Regions from separate parts of the Shewanella sp. 5_MG-2023 genome, predicted to be linked through region 2. Evidence: predicted binding sites of a transcription regulator. Region 2 holds the regulator's gene; each other region holds the start of a gene.
What was found. The regulator LexA, encoded in region 2, represses DNA repair genes until DNA is damaged. The targets are predictions, from matches to a motif close to TACTGTATNNNNATACAGTA.
Positions count from the first base shown of each region.

Region 1: a site for LexA is predicted at 1,493-1,512, ahead of Q4557_RS05015 (DNA polymerase II). Genes of this name have one in related genera too.
Region 3: a site for LexA is predicted at 1,601-1,620, ahead of Q4557_RS11270 (LexA family transcriptional regulator). Genes of this name have one in related genera too.
Region 4: a site for LexA is predicted at 1,766-1,785, ahead of recA (recombinase RecA). Genes of this name have one in related genera too.

Region 1 covers NZ_JAUORC010000006.1:112,048-115,518, reverse strand. The annotation lists gene dinG (ATP-dependent DNA helicase DinG) at 1-1,442, opposite strand, end outside; gene Q4557_RS05015 (DNA polymerase II) at 1,551-3,471, shown strand, end outside.
Region 2 covers NZ_JAUORC010000042.1:9,628-13,098, reverse strand. The annotation lists gene plsB (glycerol-3-phosphate 1-O-acyltransferase PlsB) at 1-408, opposite strand, end outside; gene lexA (transcriptional repressor LexA) at 787-1,404, shown strand; gene Q4557_RS18665 (cell division inhibitor SulA) at 1,401-1,907, shown strand; gene coxB (cytochrome c oxidase subunit II) at 2,338-3,471, shown strand, end outside.
Region 3 covers NZ_JAUORC010000016.1:95,300-98,770, reverse strand. The annotation lists gene Q4557_RS11280 (RecX family transcriptional regulator) at 1-660, opposite strand, end outside; gene Q4557_RS11275 (hypothetical protein) at 827-1,231, opposite strand; gene Q4557_RS11270 (LexA family transcriptional regulator) at 1,640-2,047, shown strand; gene Q4557_RS11265 (Y-family DNA polymerase) at 2,088-3,344, shown strand.
Region 4 covers NZ_JAUORC010000012.1:147,637-151,107, forward strand. The annotation lists gene mutS (DNA mismatch repair protein MutS) at 1-1,447, opposite strand, end outside; gene recA (recombinase RecA) at 1,870-2,934, shown strand; gene alaS (alanine--tRNA ligase) at 3,318-3,471, shown strand, end outside.

The DNA.
Region 1 (3,471 bases), on a different contig from region 2:
CCATCATTTAATGATAACCCGACTTGATGGGCAAAATGATTAAAATTATTCAGCGCCCGCAGTGTTGCGCTGCACAATACAACACCTGCGGCTTTTTGCCACAGCATAGATTCGAGCATGAAACCCACTTCAATAGGAGAAGCACAAAATAAATAATCCTGTTGTTTACCTGTGATCAGTTCAGCCCAGCGCGCCATGGGCGCACCTTTTTTTGAGTCTTCTTTAGCGAGCATTTTCCATAATTTATGCAAGTTTTCTAAACGCTGGGAAATAAAGCCTGCTTCTGAAAGCACTGTTTCTGATTGATGTTTAGGTAACTCACCATCTTTTATCGCTTCACTTAAAACGGTTTGAATTTTATTAAATTGCTTTAATGCAGAATTCGATGCTGAAGCTAAGTTTTCGGCCTGTATGAGTAATGACTCTGGTAATTTGCCATTTTCAAATCTTAAACGGGTTTCTGGGTTGGCAAAGAGCTGCGGCTGGGTATCACAAAAATGTGCCACTTGATTAAGCTGGCTAACCAGCTCATTAATGTGATCTAGCATCGCTTGCACTGGTGCAATAATATGAGTGGTTTTTAATTGGTTTTGTAATTTAGAGCAGGTTTTACCTGCCTTTTCTAGCCAATCAGCTGTGCCGCGAAGACTTGCTTGGGCGCTGGAGAAATCTCTGGCAACTGTTGGCAGATGATGCGCCTCATCGATGACATAAAACATCTCTTCAGGCTCTGGTAAAATAACCCCGCCGCCTAGTTCTAAGTCGGCAAATAACAAACTGTGGTTAACAATGAGTACGTCCCAGGTTTCGACATCTTCACGGGCTTTATGAAAAGGGCAGTTATGATGATTGGATAACTGACGATGGCAGCTGTGTTTATCACAGCATATTTGCTGCCATAAAAAGTCAGGAACAGGTTGCTCTAAAGTGTCGATTTCACCGTTCCACTTTTTATCTTGGTAATCTTTATGGATTTTTTTGAGTTGGTCAATCTGGCTTTGATCAGGCTTTGTCTGCCACATCGCCATTTGTGAGGTGTCTTCGGGGCCAATCATGGCTTCAAGCTTTGCTAAGCAAACATAGCGCTGACGGCCTTTGACTAAACCAAATTTAAAGTCTACCCCAGACTGTTGCAAAAAGAAGGGTAAATCTTTATGCAGTAATTGCTCTTGTAATGCTACGGTTGCCGTTGCTATACAGACTTTTTTCTTGCTGGCAATGGCTAACGGAATCGTGCCAAGAATATAGGATAAGGATTTACCAATACCGGTGCCGGCTTCACAAACCATAATGCGACGGTGTTTGTCATATTCACCGGCCAGTGTTTTAGATATTTCAGCCACCATATAGTTTTGCTCACGGCGAGAGCGAAAATTTGGCATTGCCGCCGCGATATCTTTATAGATAGTGCGGATCTGACTTTTGACTTTATCCGTTAACATGAGTGACCTATTCGCATTCTTTGCTTACTGTTTATGTGTTCGCTGTTATATGCTGTACATAATAACAGTGAATTGAACTGCACGAAATATTTAATCGAGCCAAAAACTATGACAGTAAGCGTAAATAAGGTGACTTCTATCAAAGGGCGAGTGTTGACGCGGCATTCAGCTTTTCGTGATGGTCGACTTATATTGCAATATTATTTAAAAACGAGATCTGGCCCTGTGCTGATAGAAGTGGACGGGGCTGAAGTAGTGTGTTTTTGCCGTCAAATAGATATACCAAAACTCGCAGGACATATTCATCAAGGTTGCAGAATCGAAACTATCGCGCTTAAAAACTTTAATCACCAAGCTATCGCCTGTATTTATTTAAAGTCAGCCAGTGTACAAAGGCAGTTATTGCGGATTGCCAATGATATGGGGATTGAGATTTATGAGGCAGATATTAGGGCAGAGCAGCGATATTTGATAGAACGCTTTATTGCCTTTGATGTTGAGTTTATCGGGCATTCTAGTTTAGAGGCTGATTTATGTAACAGTCAGAATACCAGCTTAAGTCAATTGCCAGTGTACCAAGCTGTAAAAGCAAGAAAAAGCGATAATGACATCTCGCTTTCTATGATTTCGTTGGATTTCGAATGTAGCCCTAGCGGCGAGTTATATTCAGTTGGCTTATATGGGCAAGATTATCAATTAGTCATTATGGTGGGACAGCCTCAAGAGTCAGAGCACTATATTCAGTGGGTGGTTACCGAAGTTGAGCTTATTAAGCGATTAATTGTTTGGTTTGCCGAATATGATCCTGATGTCATTATTGGCTGGGCGGTCGTCACTTTTGATTTGTCACTATTGTATAAACGTTGTCAGTTACATTCGATACCGTTAACCATTGGTCGTGGGGCGACGGTATTAAGCTGGAAGGTTGAAGATAAGCATCGCCCTGAAACCTTATCTTTACCGGGGCGAGTGGTGCTAGATGGCATCGATTGGATTAAAGCGGCATTTTATCATTTTGAACGCTATTCATTAGAGCACGTATCGCAACAATTACTAAATGAAGGCAAGGCTATTGATCATGTTGATAATCGCAGCCAAGAAATCTGTCATTTGTTTGCCCATGATAAAGTCGCATTGGCGTTTTATAATATTACCGATTGCCGCCTAGTATGGGATATTTTTGATAAAACCCAGTTGCTGGCTTTTGCCATTGAACGGGCCAAACTAACCGGCTTAGAATTTGGCCGCGTTGGCGCATCTGTTGCTGCTTTTAATAATTTATACCTACCGCACTTACATCGAAGCGGTTTTGTTGCCCCTGCTCACCCAGCTAGTGATGGACTTGAATCTCCTGGTGGCTATGTGATGGATTCTATCCCGGGTTTTTACAAAGATGTTTTAGTGTTGGACTTTAAAAGCCTTTATCCATCAATTATTAGAACGTTTTTGATTGATCCCAAAGGCTTGGTGGTGGGCGAACAGCAGCCTGACGAAGTGACTGTGCCGGGTTTTCTCAATGCAAGATTTAGCAGAGACAACCCCATATTGCCAGAGCTAATAGCAACACTCGCGCAGCAGCGTGAGCAAGCCAAACAACTTAACAACCAACCTCTGTCCCAAGCCATTAAAATAATCATGAACTCTTTATATGGCGTATTGGGCTCTAGAGGCTGTGTGTTCCATGATGCCAAGCTTGCAAGCTCGATTACCATGCGTGGCCATCAAATCATGAAGCAAACAAAAGCTTGGATTGAAGAGTTGGGTTATAAGGTGATTTATGGTGATACCGACTCTACCTTTGTGTGGTTAGGAGAAAAGCATCAAATAGACGATATTAGTCAGTTAGGTCATATGCTGGCACAGAAAATTACCCAAAAATGGGCCGATTTTTGTGCTACCAAGTTTCAGTTAAAAAGTTATTTGGAACTTGAATTTGAAAGTCACTTTAATCAATTTGTCATGCCGACATTAAGAGGCTCAGATGCTGGCAGTAAAAAACGCTATGTAGGGGCAACCACTGACAAGGAGG
Region 2 (3,471 bases):
TTCTTTACCAGGGATACGTCCCCAATACAGACTCACTGGCACCAATTGAATATCAAGTTGATCATTTTTTTTATGTAAGGCTAATAAGCTGGTGAAGTTATCAATAAATTTTTCGCCACTTAAACGCTTGCCAAATAGAGGCTTACGACCTTCAATACACACAATTCTAGGGGTATTTAAGCCATCAACGTCTAGTCGCTCATAAGGGCTCGGTAAGCCATATTTGGCGGTCACTTCATTTAATGCCGCAATATCACTGAGTGATTCTGTCTTCATCACATAGACCACTGGTTTATCTGGGTCTAAGTTCAGATCGGCAAAGGGATCTTCAGGCACAACAACCGTGTGCACCATCAGTTTTTGAATCCAACGTAATGATTTTGCTATGATTGAGTCAGGTTTTAACATGAGTGTTCGCATATTCAACATCAATTAATTGGCCATAGAATACCAGATAATGGTTCAGTTTCACTAACAAGGGTCTATACAGAGAATATTTGTTCAGTAAAAATAGCCATATCCGAATAACAACCAACCTATTTTCAATCAACACTACTGTATAAATATACTGTTTAAACAAACGATGTGAGAAATAGCCAATTTCATCGGTTTAAAAAGCTGACTTACCTTCATTAACTAAATAATTAAATTACATATACTTAACCGTGCCCCCATATATAGCCAACAAGAATTAGATGATAATAGTTAAATTAATTTGGTTAATACTTGCGCGACCACCGATACTGTATATAATGACAGTCACTGTATAAAAAAACAGGAATCAATATGAGACCTTTAACGCCACGCCAAGCTGAAATATTAGAGCTAATTAAATGTAATATCGCCGAAACAGGTATGCCGCCAACTCGTGCAGAAATTGCAACTCGATTAGGCTTCAAAAGCGCCAATGCCGCTGAAGAACACTTAAAAGCACTGGCAAAAAAAGGCTGTATTGAAATTATTCCTGGTACCTCTCGCGGGATCCGCATGGTGCAGGTGGAAGAGGAAGTTGAAGCAGGCTTACCACTTATCGGCCAAGTTGCTGCAGGTGAACCTATCCTTGCTCAAGAGCATGTTGAACAGTATTTCCAAGTTGACCCAGAAATGTTTAAGCCCAATGCTAATTTCTTACTACGCGTTCGAGGCGACAGTATGAAAGACATTGGTATTTTAGAGGGCGACTTATTAGCAGTGCATAAAATGCAAACTGCCACCAATGGTCAAGTTGTAGTGGCACGTCTTGAAGACGATGTAACCGTGAAAAGATTTGAAAAGAAAGGCAATATTATTTATTTACATGCTGAAAATGCAGAATATGAGCCGATTAAAGTTGATTTAAGTTGCCAAAACCTAACGATTGAAGGGCTTGCTGTTGGCGTTATTCGTAATGGAGGTTGGTTATGAACACATTAATAGGCAATGCACCGCGTCACCCTGGATTATGGGTAGATATGGCATCTGATCCCTTACCCACTAAACAAGGGATTGAAACCAAGCGCACCCAAAACCAAGGCTTAACTGAATTGACTCAATTATGCAGTCAGTTAGCCATTTTAAGTCAGCAAGGCCGTTGGATTGTACTGATTAATCCGCCGCATATCGGTTATAAGCAAATTCTTGCTAATGCCAATGTTCGTATGGACAGAGTATTGTTAGTTCACACCAAAGATGAAGTCGAAACCCTGTGGGCGATGGAAAAAGCGCTCACTAACGGTACTTCAAGTGCAGTAATTACTTGGACACCACCATTAGATGCCCGCGACAATCGCCGCATTCAATTGGTTGCCAAAAATGCCTTAGCCCAAGGGCTTATCATTGAAGATGTAAATACTCACTTACCTGAAGGCGACCCATTAACGCAAACTTTAGCAGTACCGACTCGGGTAAACCTTACCTCGTTTCACTAGTAAAATATGACTAAAAAAGCCCTTCACTACGCTGAGGGGCTTTTTTTTGCACTTTTTTCAGCAAATTAGATGATAAAGTGATCTTGATCAATATTTAATCTCCAAGTAATGTAGTTAACAAGGTAGTAACAATTTATCGTACTGCCGAGAATAAATGTCAAAAAGATACAAACGCTATTAAAAGATTGAGCTGGTACCGTGCGGTATAGAAAGCCTTGAATGTAAAGCGTCAAATATAATTGATAAGTTCAGTATTAGGTACAAGTGTGGCACCGTAACGTAATAACATAATTGAGTTTTCAAGCTCAAAGCCACCGTGTACTTTGAAATGATCAAACTTTTTCGGGTATGAAAAGTTTGCATAGAGCAGAGTATTACTGTGTGGCTTTTCTTTGTAATTGCAATTCGCAATTAGCAGAGGAGTAGTCTTGTGAAGCGATTGTTGTACGGATTAATGGTGGCGTTGCTTGCAACCCCACTCACAGCGGCAGAGATGCCCTTAAACATGACTCAAGGTGTAACAGAGATCAGTGGCCAGGTTTACGACCTGCATATGATTATTTTGTATATCTGTTGCGCCATTGGTGTCGTGGTCTTTGGGATCATGATTTATTCCATGATCTATCACAGAAAATCTAAGGGTGCAGTTGCAGCCGACTTTCATGACAGTACCAAGGTTGAAATAGCTTGGACAGTATTGCCATTTCTAATCCTAATTGGCATGGCAATCCCAGCAACAAAAACGCTGATTGCTATGGAAGATCCCAGCGATGCTGAACTGACAGTCAAAGTGACGGGCTCTCAATGGAAATGGCATTACAGCTATTTCAATGAAGATGTCGAGTTTTTCAGTTTATTATCTACCCCAGCAGACCAAATTACTGGCACCGCAGATAAAACCGACACCTATCTTTTAGAGGTCGATAAGCCGCTGGTTTTACCAATAAATCGTAAAGTACGTTTTTTAATGACCTCGGATGACGTTATCCACTCTTGGTGGGTACCAGCATTTGCCGTTAAAAAAGATGCAAATCCTGGTTTCATCAATGAAGCTTGGACTAAAATCGATAAAATAGGTACTTATCGAGGCCAATGTGCCGAACTATGCGGTAAAGATCATGGCTTTATGCCTATTGTTGTTGAAGCCGTTTCTGAAGCAGACTTTGACCAATGGCTAATCGACCAAAAGCAATTTGCTGTCGATGCTAAAGCCGCTGCACAAGCCTCACTGAGCCAAACCCTTAGCTATGACGAGTTAATGGCCCAAGGCGAACAAATCTACATGGGTCGCTGCGCGGCTTGCCACCAACCTAATGGTGCTGGTTTACCTGGCGTCTTCCCTTCCCTAATTGGCAGTCCAATGATTAAAGGCCCAGTGTCTGGCCATATCGATATTGTCGTTAATGGTAAGCCTGGCACTGCGATGCAAGCGTTTGCCAAGCAGCTAACGGCAACTGAAATTGCTGCAGTAGTCACTTATGAGCGTAATGCTTGGGGTAATGACTCTGGCGATACCGTGCAAGCGGCTGATGTGAGTGGCAATGGGACAAATTCTAGCGCTACA
Region 3 (3,471 bases), on a different contig from region 2:
TAACTCTTCTGTTAGGCTTAGTTGGTATATCAGCTCTTCGAAATCACTGACATCAAGAAGCCGCTGTTTTAATTCTTGCAAGATCAGCGTTTTGCCTTTGCCTTTATTATACAACTTGATAATTTCAGACTTCAGGTCAGCCTTGTCTGCTTTTATGGCTAATTTACTGCGCAGGGTGTCAACTTGAGGGTGTTGTGATAGTGCGTAATCAATTTCAGCGCGAGAAAACCCTTTGGTGGTCATCTGTGAATAAACTTTTTCTTTATTAGTGCCATGAAAGTGTTCAAATTTGTTTTGCAATCGTGCTGTCGCCATTTCAAATGAATCGACATTTTGCTCATGCATGACTTGTTCAATTGCGGTATCAATTTCAGCAACTGATACGCCTCTTAATTGTAATTTACGTTTGATAGCGCCTTTAGCCGTCTCATGACTAAAGGCCAGTTCGCAATAGCGAACGGCAAAATCAAAATCATTTTTCAAATAGCCTCTTTCAATGAGTCTAGCGAGAACAGTGTCAATCCATTGCTGGTTATCGGTTTTACGCTCAAGCTTGGTGCGAATTTCATTGATAGTAAAATCTTGCTGACCAAGGTGCCAATAGGCACTGTTGAAAACATTCTCGATTGTTTTGGCTTGACGAAGTGGCTTACTTTGCATAAAAAATTTTAATTGATTAGAAATGACAAAGGCAGTTTAGCAGACCACTACTCTGTTCAGAACTAGAAGTTCTTGCCACGGTAAAATGTCTGCTTTATTCGTGGTAAATATTAATCGCTTTATGAATATTAACTATGCCCGTACATCTTAATTGTGACCGTACATCTTAATTATTTGCGTAGTGGACACAATCATTCTTTTTAGCCGTTTGTTGCAGCAGTTGTTTTAACTCTGTTTTTCCACCGCTTTTAGTATCATTGATTTGTTGTTCAATGGTTTGTGTTTGCATGACAATTTTTTCAATCGCTGTTTGTCTTGCGCCCTCTTCTGACTGGCCTGATAACACGAGTTGTTCAACAAGATCTGAATAGCGTTCGTAGACCACTCCTTTATAATAATCGGCCTGTGAAGTCATCGGAGTGTGGGCATATACAATTGAGCAGCTTAAAGCACTATTGATTTGCGTGAATGAATCCTGAATTTGAATGACAACGGGCTTTTGAGTCGATGGGCTAGCGCTCGCGCCAAAAGATAATATTGCTAACATTGAAATGATAAATACTTTTTTCATTATGTTTACTCCCGTTGATGAACAACTGAATTCTGATACTGATAATAAGCTTTAAACTTGCCTCTATTTTACCTACGTAAGCTAAACGTAAGCTGAACAAACAATTAACTTTTAACGTTTTTCCTTAAAGAATGCTTATTAGGTTATTTTCGGCTAATGGTTCGACAGCAGCTCGATAATAGTCGCCACTCAATCTTAAACACTCACGCTTACCTTGCTCATAATTTAGTACTTAGCAATGCTGTTTAGTTCAGCTCACTCAGCAAAGCATTCCCTCAATGACCCATAACAGATTAAATAACCAACAATTCGCACGCTTATTCGACAACCTTACGGAATTTATTGCCAATTTTACGGGGACAGCTATAATACTGTATAAACATACAGTGTTGTTGGGTGTCGATTGTTATGAAGGTTATTCCTATTTTTGCTTGTGCCGGTATTACTGGTTTTGAAAGTCCTGCTGCTGAATATCGGCAACTGCCATTAAGTTTAGATGAGCTATTGATTGAACATCCCAGTGCCACTTTTATTGGCCAAGCTAGCGGCGACTCTATGGAGAAAATCGGCATTTTTGATAAGGATATTCTCATTGTGGATCGCCATGTCAGTGTCGAAAACCATGATGTGATAGTGGCAAACTATAACGGCAACTTTGTCTGTAAGCTCATTGATATCAAGCGGCGATTATTATTATCGGCAAATGATCTTCACCAGAGTGTCACGATACAAGAGTATGACAACTTCAGTGTTGAAGGCGTGGTGATCCGTTCAATCCGTTGTCATCGCCAAAGCCCTATATTAGTTAATAACTAATGTTAGCGGATTAAACTAACGACTAACGGACAGTTAAATTATGTATGCACTCGTTGATGCCAACTCTTTTTATTGCAGCGCCGAGCAAGTGTTTCGCCCAGAGTGGCGTGGCCGTCCTATCGTGGTGCTGTCCAATAACGATGGTTGCATTGTGGCGGCTAACCGCCAGGCAAAAGCATTAGGAGTGGGTAAATTTGGTCCTTACTTTGAAGTGCGCGATTTTTGTGAAAAAGCAGGCGTGATTGCGCTTTCCTCCAATTATGAGCTTTATGCCTCTTTGTCTCACTCTATGATGGAAGTGATTGGCCGCTTTGCACCTGAGCAACATATTTACTCTATTGATGAGTCATTTCTGTCATTTAAACATTGTTACCCTGCGATCCCGTGTTTATTAAGCCATGCCGCTATGATCCGCCGCGCGGTATGGAAAGAAACCCGCTTACCTGTGTGTGTCGGTATTGCTGCCACCTTAACCCTTGCCAAAGTGGCCAATCATGCCGCTAAAAAGCTCCAGGGCTATAACGGGGTATGTTATATCCAATCCATTGAGCAAAGAAATGCCATTTTAGCGACAATGAAAGTCACCGATGTGTGGGGGATCGGTTCGCGGATCGGTAACAAATTACATGCCATGGGGATCACCACCGCACTGGATCTGGCTAAATTACAACCAGGCATTGCTCGTAGCCAATTTAGTATTGAAATCGAGCGTACAGTCAGAGAGCTCAATGGCGAGGCTTGTAAAGGCTGGGATAGCGCCAGAGCAGATAAACAGCAGATCTTTTCAACTCGTAGTGTCGGTGAACGTATTAGCGATATAGACTCATTATTACAGGCGCTCAGTAAGCATGCTGGTATCGCGGCAGCCAAAGCCAGAAAGCAAGGCTCTGTGGCTAGCACCATACTGATCTTTGCCAGTAACTCCCCTTATGATGAACAGCCTAATGGCTTTAAATATCATTACCGCTGTGCATATCCAACTAATGACAACCGTGAAATCATCAGTTACGCAGCAGAAATTGCCCGTAAGCTTTATAACCCCAATACTCGCTACTATAAAATCGGGATTGGATTGTTAGATTTATCACCGGTCAAACATTTGCAAACAGACTTATTTGCCCCAGTAAAAGATCCTGCCTTGATGCAGGTTTTTGATAAGTTAAATCAACGCTACGGTAGTGATGCAATATTTGTCGCCGCCCAAGGTATTGGAGGTAAATGGCATATGCGCCGTGAGCTATTAACCCCGCAATACACCAGCTGTTGGCAAGATATTCCGCAAATCCACTGTGGCTAAATTGGTGATAAATTGATTTGCGTGTGCTGGTTTTTATTCTGACTTGGTTCAGGTTTAGTTGTGGCTTTAAATTAGCGTAAAATGGACAACTAATATCAAACCCAAACAGTACATTAATCGATCTTAA
Region 4 (3,471 bases), on a different contig from region 2:
GGCTGACTTCAATATAATAACCGTGCACACGGTTATAGCCGACTTTAAGGGAATTAATGCCTGTTTGCTCTTTTTCTCGCAGCTCCATTTGCACTAAATAGTCATTAGCGCCTTCACTTAAACCGCGCCACTCATCAAGCTCGGCGTTATAGCCAGTTTTAATGACTCCACCATCACGAATAAGCATGGGTGGATTATCAACAATCGCTGAGGCTAAAAGCTGTTGCTGCTCAGGGAATTCTCCTAGTTTTCGCGCCAGAGTCTTCAGTTCATCTTGCTGACAATGGCTTAAGGTTTGCTGGATTTCAGGCAGCAATTCTAATGCTTGGCGTAAACGGGCAAAATCACGTGGTCGTGCACTTCTTATGGCAAGCCTTGCCATAATGCGCTCGATATCACCTAAAGCTTTCAGTTGTTGGTGTAAGTCGGCATACAAACCGCTATCAATTAGCTCGGCAACCGCTTGTTGGCGCTGATGAATATGCTGCTGGTTTCTTAATGGTTGGTGGATCCAGCGTTGCAGCATTCGACTGCCCATAGGTGTTGCCGTCTTATCTAGCACCCAAGCAAGTGTATTGTCACGCTGGCCCGACAGGTTCAAAGTTAATTCAAGGTTGCGTCTGGTCGCAGCATCTAAAATGATAGTATCAGCTTGATTAAAAAGGGTAATGCTATTGATGTGCGGCAAAGCTGTCTTTTGGGTGTCTTTGACATATTGCATTAAGCAGCCAGCAGCTTGCAGTGATAAGCGAGCATCTGTAATGCCAAAGCCATGTAAATCTTTCGTGCCAAATTGCTCCAGCAATAGCTGTATGCTGGTATCGTAATCAAATTCCCATTCTGGGCGGCGACGAATACCTTTAATGTTTTCAATTAAATGCACATCGACTAAGTCTTCGCTGTAAAGTAGCTCTGCAGGGCTGGTGCGTTGTAATTCAGCTTCTAATGTCTCAGCGTTTTCTAATTCGACTACCACGAAACGCCCTGATGACACATCTAAAGTTGAGTAGCCGAAACCATTTTTACCTTGATAAACCGCAGCTAACAGATTGTCTTGACGCTCTTGCAGTAAGGCTTCATCAGTTAAGGTGCCAGGCGTTACTATACGGACAACTTTGCGCTCAACCGGACCTTTACTTGTAGCAGGATCGCCAATTTGTTCACAAATAGCTGCTGATTGACCAATTTGGACTAATTTAGCCAAATAGCCTTCAACAGAGTGGTAGGGAATACCTGCCATAGGGATGGCATTACCACCACTTTTGCCTCTAGCGGTCAACGAAATTCCTAAAAATTCAGAAGCAAGTTTGGCATCTTCATAAAATAATTCATAAAAATCTCCCATACGATAAAACAACAACATATCGGGATGCTGCGCTTTAAGCGTCAAATATTGGCGCATCATCGGAGTGTGCTTTTCTAAATTTGGATTTTCAATTGCTGTCATTAATTTGTTGCTCTAAATATGGCTTGGGGATCGGAAAAAAGACCAATACTAATCGGCGCTCATCTTAGCAATAATTGATTTGAATCCCAATAGAGTTACTCATTTAGCGCGGTTCTGAACTGCTATTATCGAGTTGAAAGAGTATAACTATTGGCTTATTTGTCAGATGGTTAACATATTGAAACCACTGTATACAGTAGTCTTTATATACAGTGGTGTAGAAGTTTTAATTATATTTTTACTTATAAGGTATTGATATTGATATTGAAAAACCTTGTTTATTAGTGGTGTTGCAATTTTTTTTTGAGTAACTATTGATACTGTATGATTATACAGTATACTGAGCTCATATTAAGAAACAGACAAATTTATTCGTTATCAATCTCGCCAATGAGATGAGTTCGCTTAGAGGGATAATCACAATGAAAGCAGATCCAAATAAAGAGAAAGCACTGAATGCCGTGTTAGGTCAAATTGAGAAGCAATTTGGTAAAGGTTCAATCATGAAGTTGGGCGCAGACCGCACAATGGATGTTGAAACCATTTCTACTGGCTCACTTTCATTGGATGTTGCCTTGGGTGCTGGTGGTTTACCTATGGGGCGAATCGTAGAAATCTACGGTCCTGAGTCATCAGGTAAAACAACCTTAACCTTAGAAGTGATTGCAGCAGCACAGCGTCAAGGTAAAACCTGTGCGTTTATCGATGCTGAGCATGCTCTTGATCCTATCTATGCTAAAAACCTTGGTGTTGATATTGATAACCTACTTTGTTCGCAACCAGATACGGGTGAACAAGCACTAGAGATTTGTGATGCCTTAACTCGTTCTGGCGCCGTTGATGTGATCATTGTCGATTCAGTGGCGGCATTAACACCAAAAGCTGAAATTGAAGGTGAAATTGGTGACTCACACATGGGCCTTGCTGCTCGTATGATGAGCCAAGCAATGCGTAAACTTGCTGGTAACCTTAAGCAATCAAACACGCTATTGATTTTCATTAACCAAATTCGTATGAAAATTGGTGTGATGTTCGGTAACCCAGAAACTACAACAGGTGGTAATGCACTTAAGTTTTACGCCTCAGTGCGTTTGGATATTCGCCGTACAGGTGCAATCAAAGATGGCGATCAGGTGGTTGGTAACGAAACCCGAGTTAAAGTGGTTAAAAACAAAATTGCAGCGCCATTTAGGCAAGCTGAATTCCAAATCTTGTACGGTAAGGGTATTAACCGTACTGGTGAGCTAGTTGATTTAGGTGTGGCGCATAAGCTTGTTGAAAAAGCTGGTGCTTGGTATAGCTACAAAGGCGGCAAGATTGGTCAAGGCCGTGCAAATGCTGGTAAGTACCTAATTGAAAACCCTGCTGCGGCTGAAGAGATCGAAACTGCATTACGTGAATTATTGCTTAGTAAAGATAAAGAAAAAGATGCCGCCCCTGCTAAACCCGATGAAAACATCGATTTAGAAACCGGTGAAGTGTTTTAAGCCTTTGCTAGGTATTAGTAGTTAGAATTATTAAATCGCGGTGAGCTATATGCTCGCCGCTTTTTTTATCCAATTTTGCTCAGTATGTAACTCATATCTGTCAGAGGCTATACAGCGCCTATCAATTAGCTTTATAGCCACTCTTGTTAGCCGTTTTGTTAGCTGTTTTAGTTGCGGTAATTTTTTGATTACCCATAAATATGGCTATATTGCACAATCAATCAAATATTCGATGATCAAAATCGTTAAATTCCAGCCTAAAATAGCCAATCTATTGCCCTAGAATGTCGCACCTATAGTTTGTTTAAGTATATAATGTTGGCAATTTAGCGCTGACTAACAGCTTCCTGATAAATACGATTTATCCATTTTAGGGCGATTTCATGTTTCAAACTACCGCAGAACTAAGAAGTGCTTTCCTAGAGTTTTTTCGTCACAACGAACATCAAGTTGTCGATAGTAGCTCTTTAGTACCTCACAATGACCCAACTTTACTATTCACCAATGCCGGTATGAATCAGTTTAAAGACTGTTTTT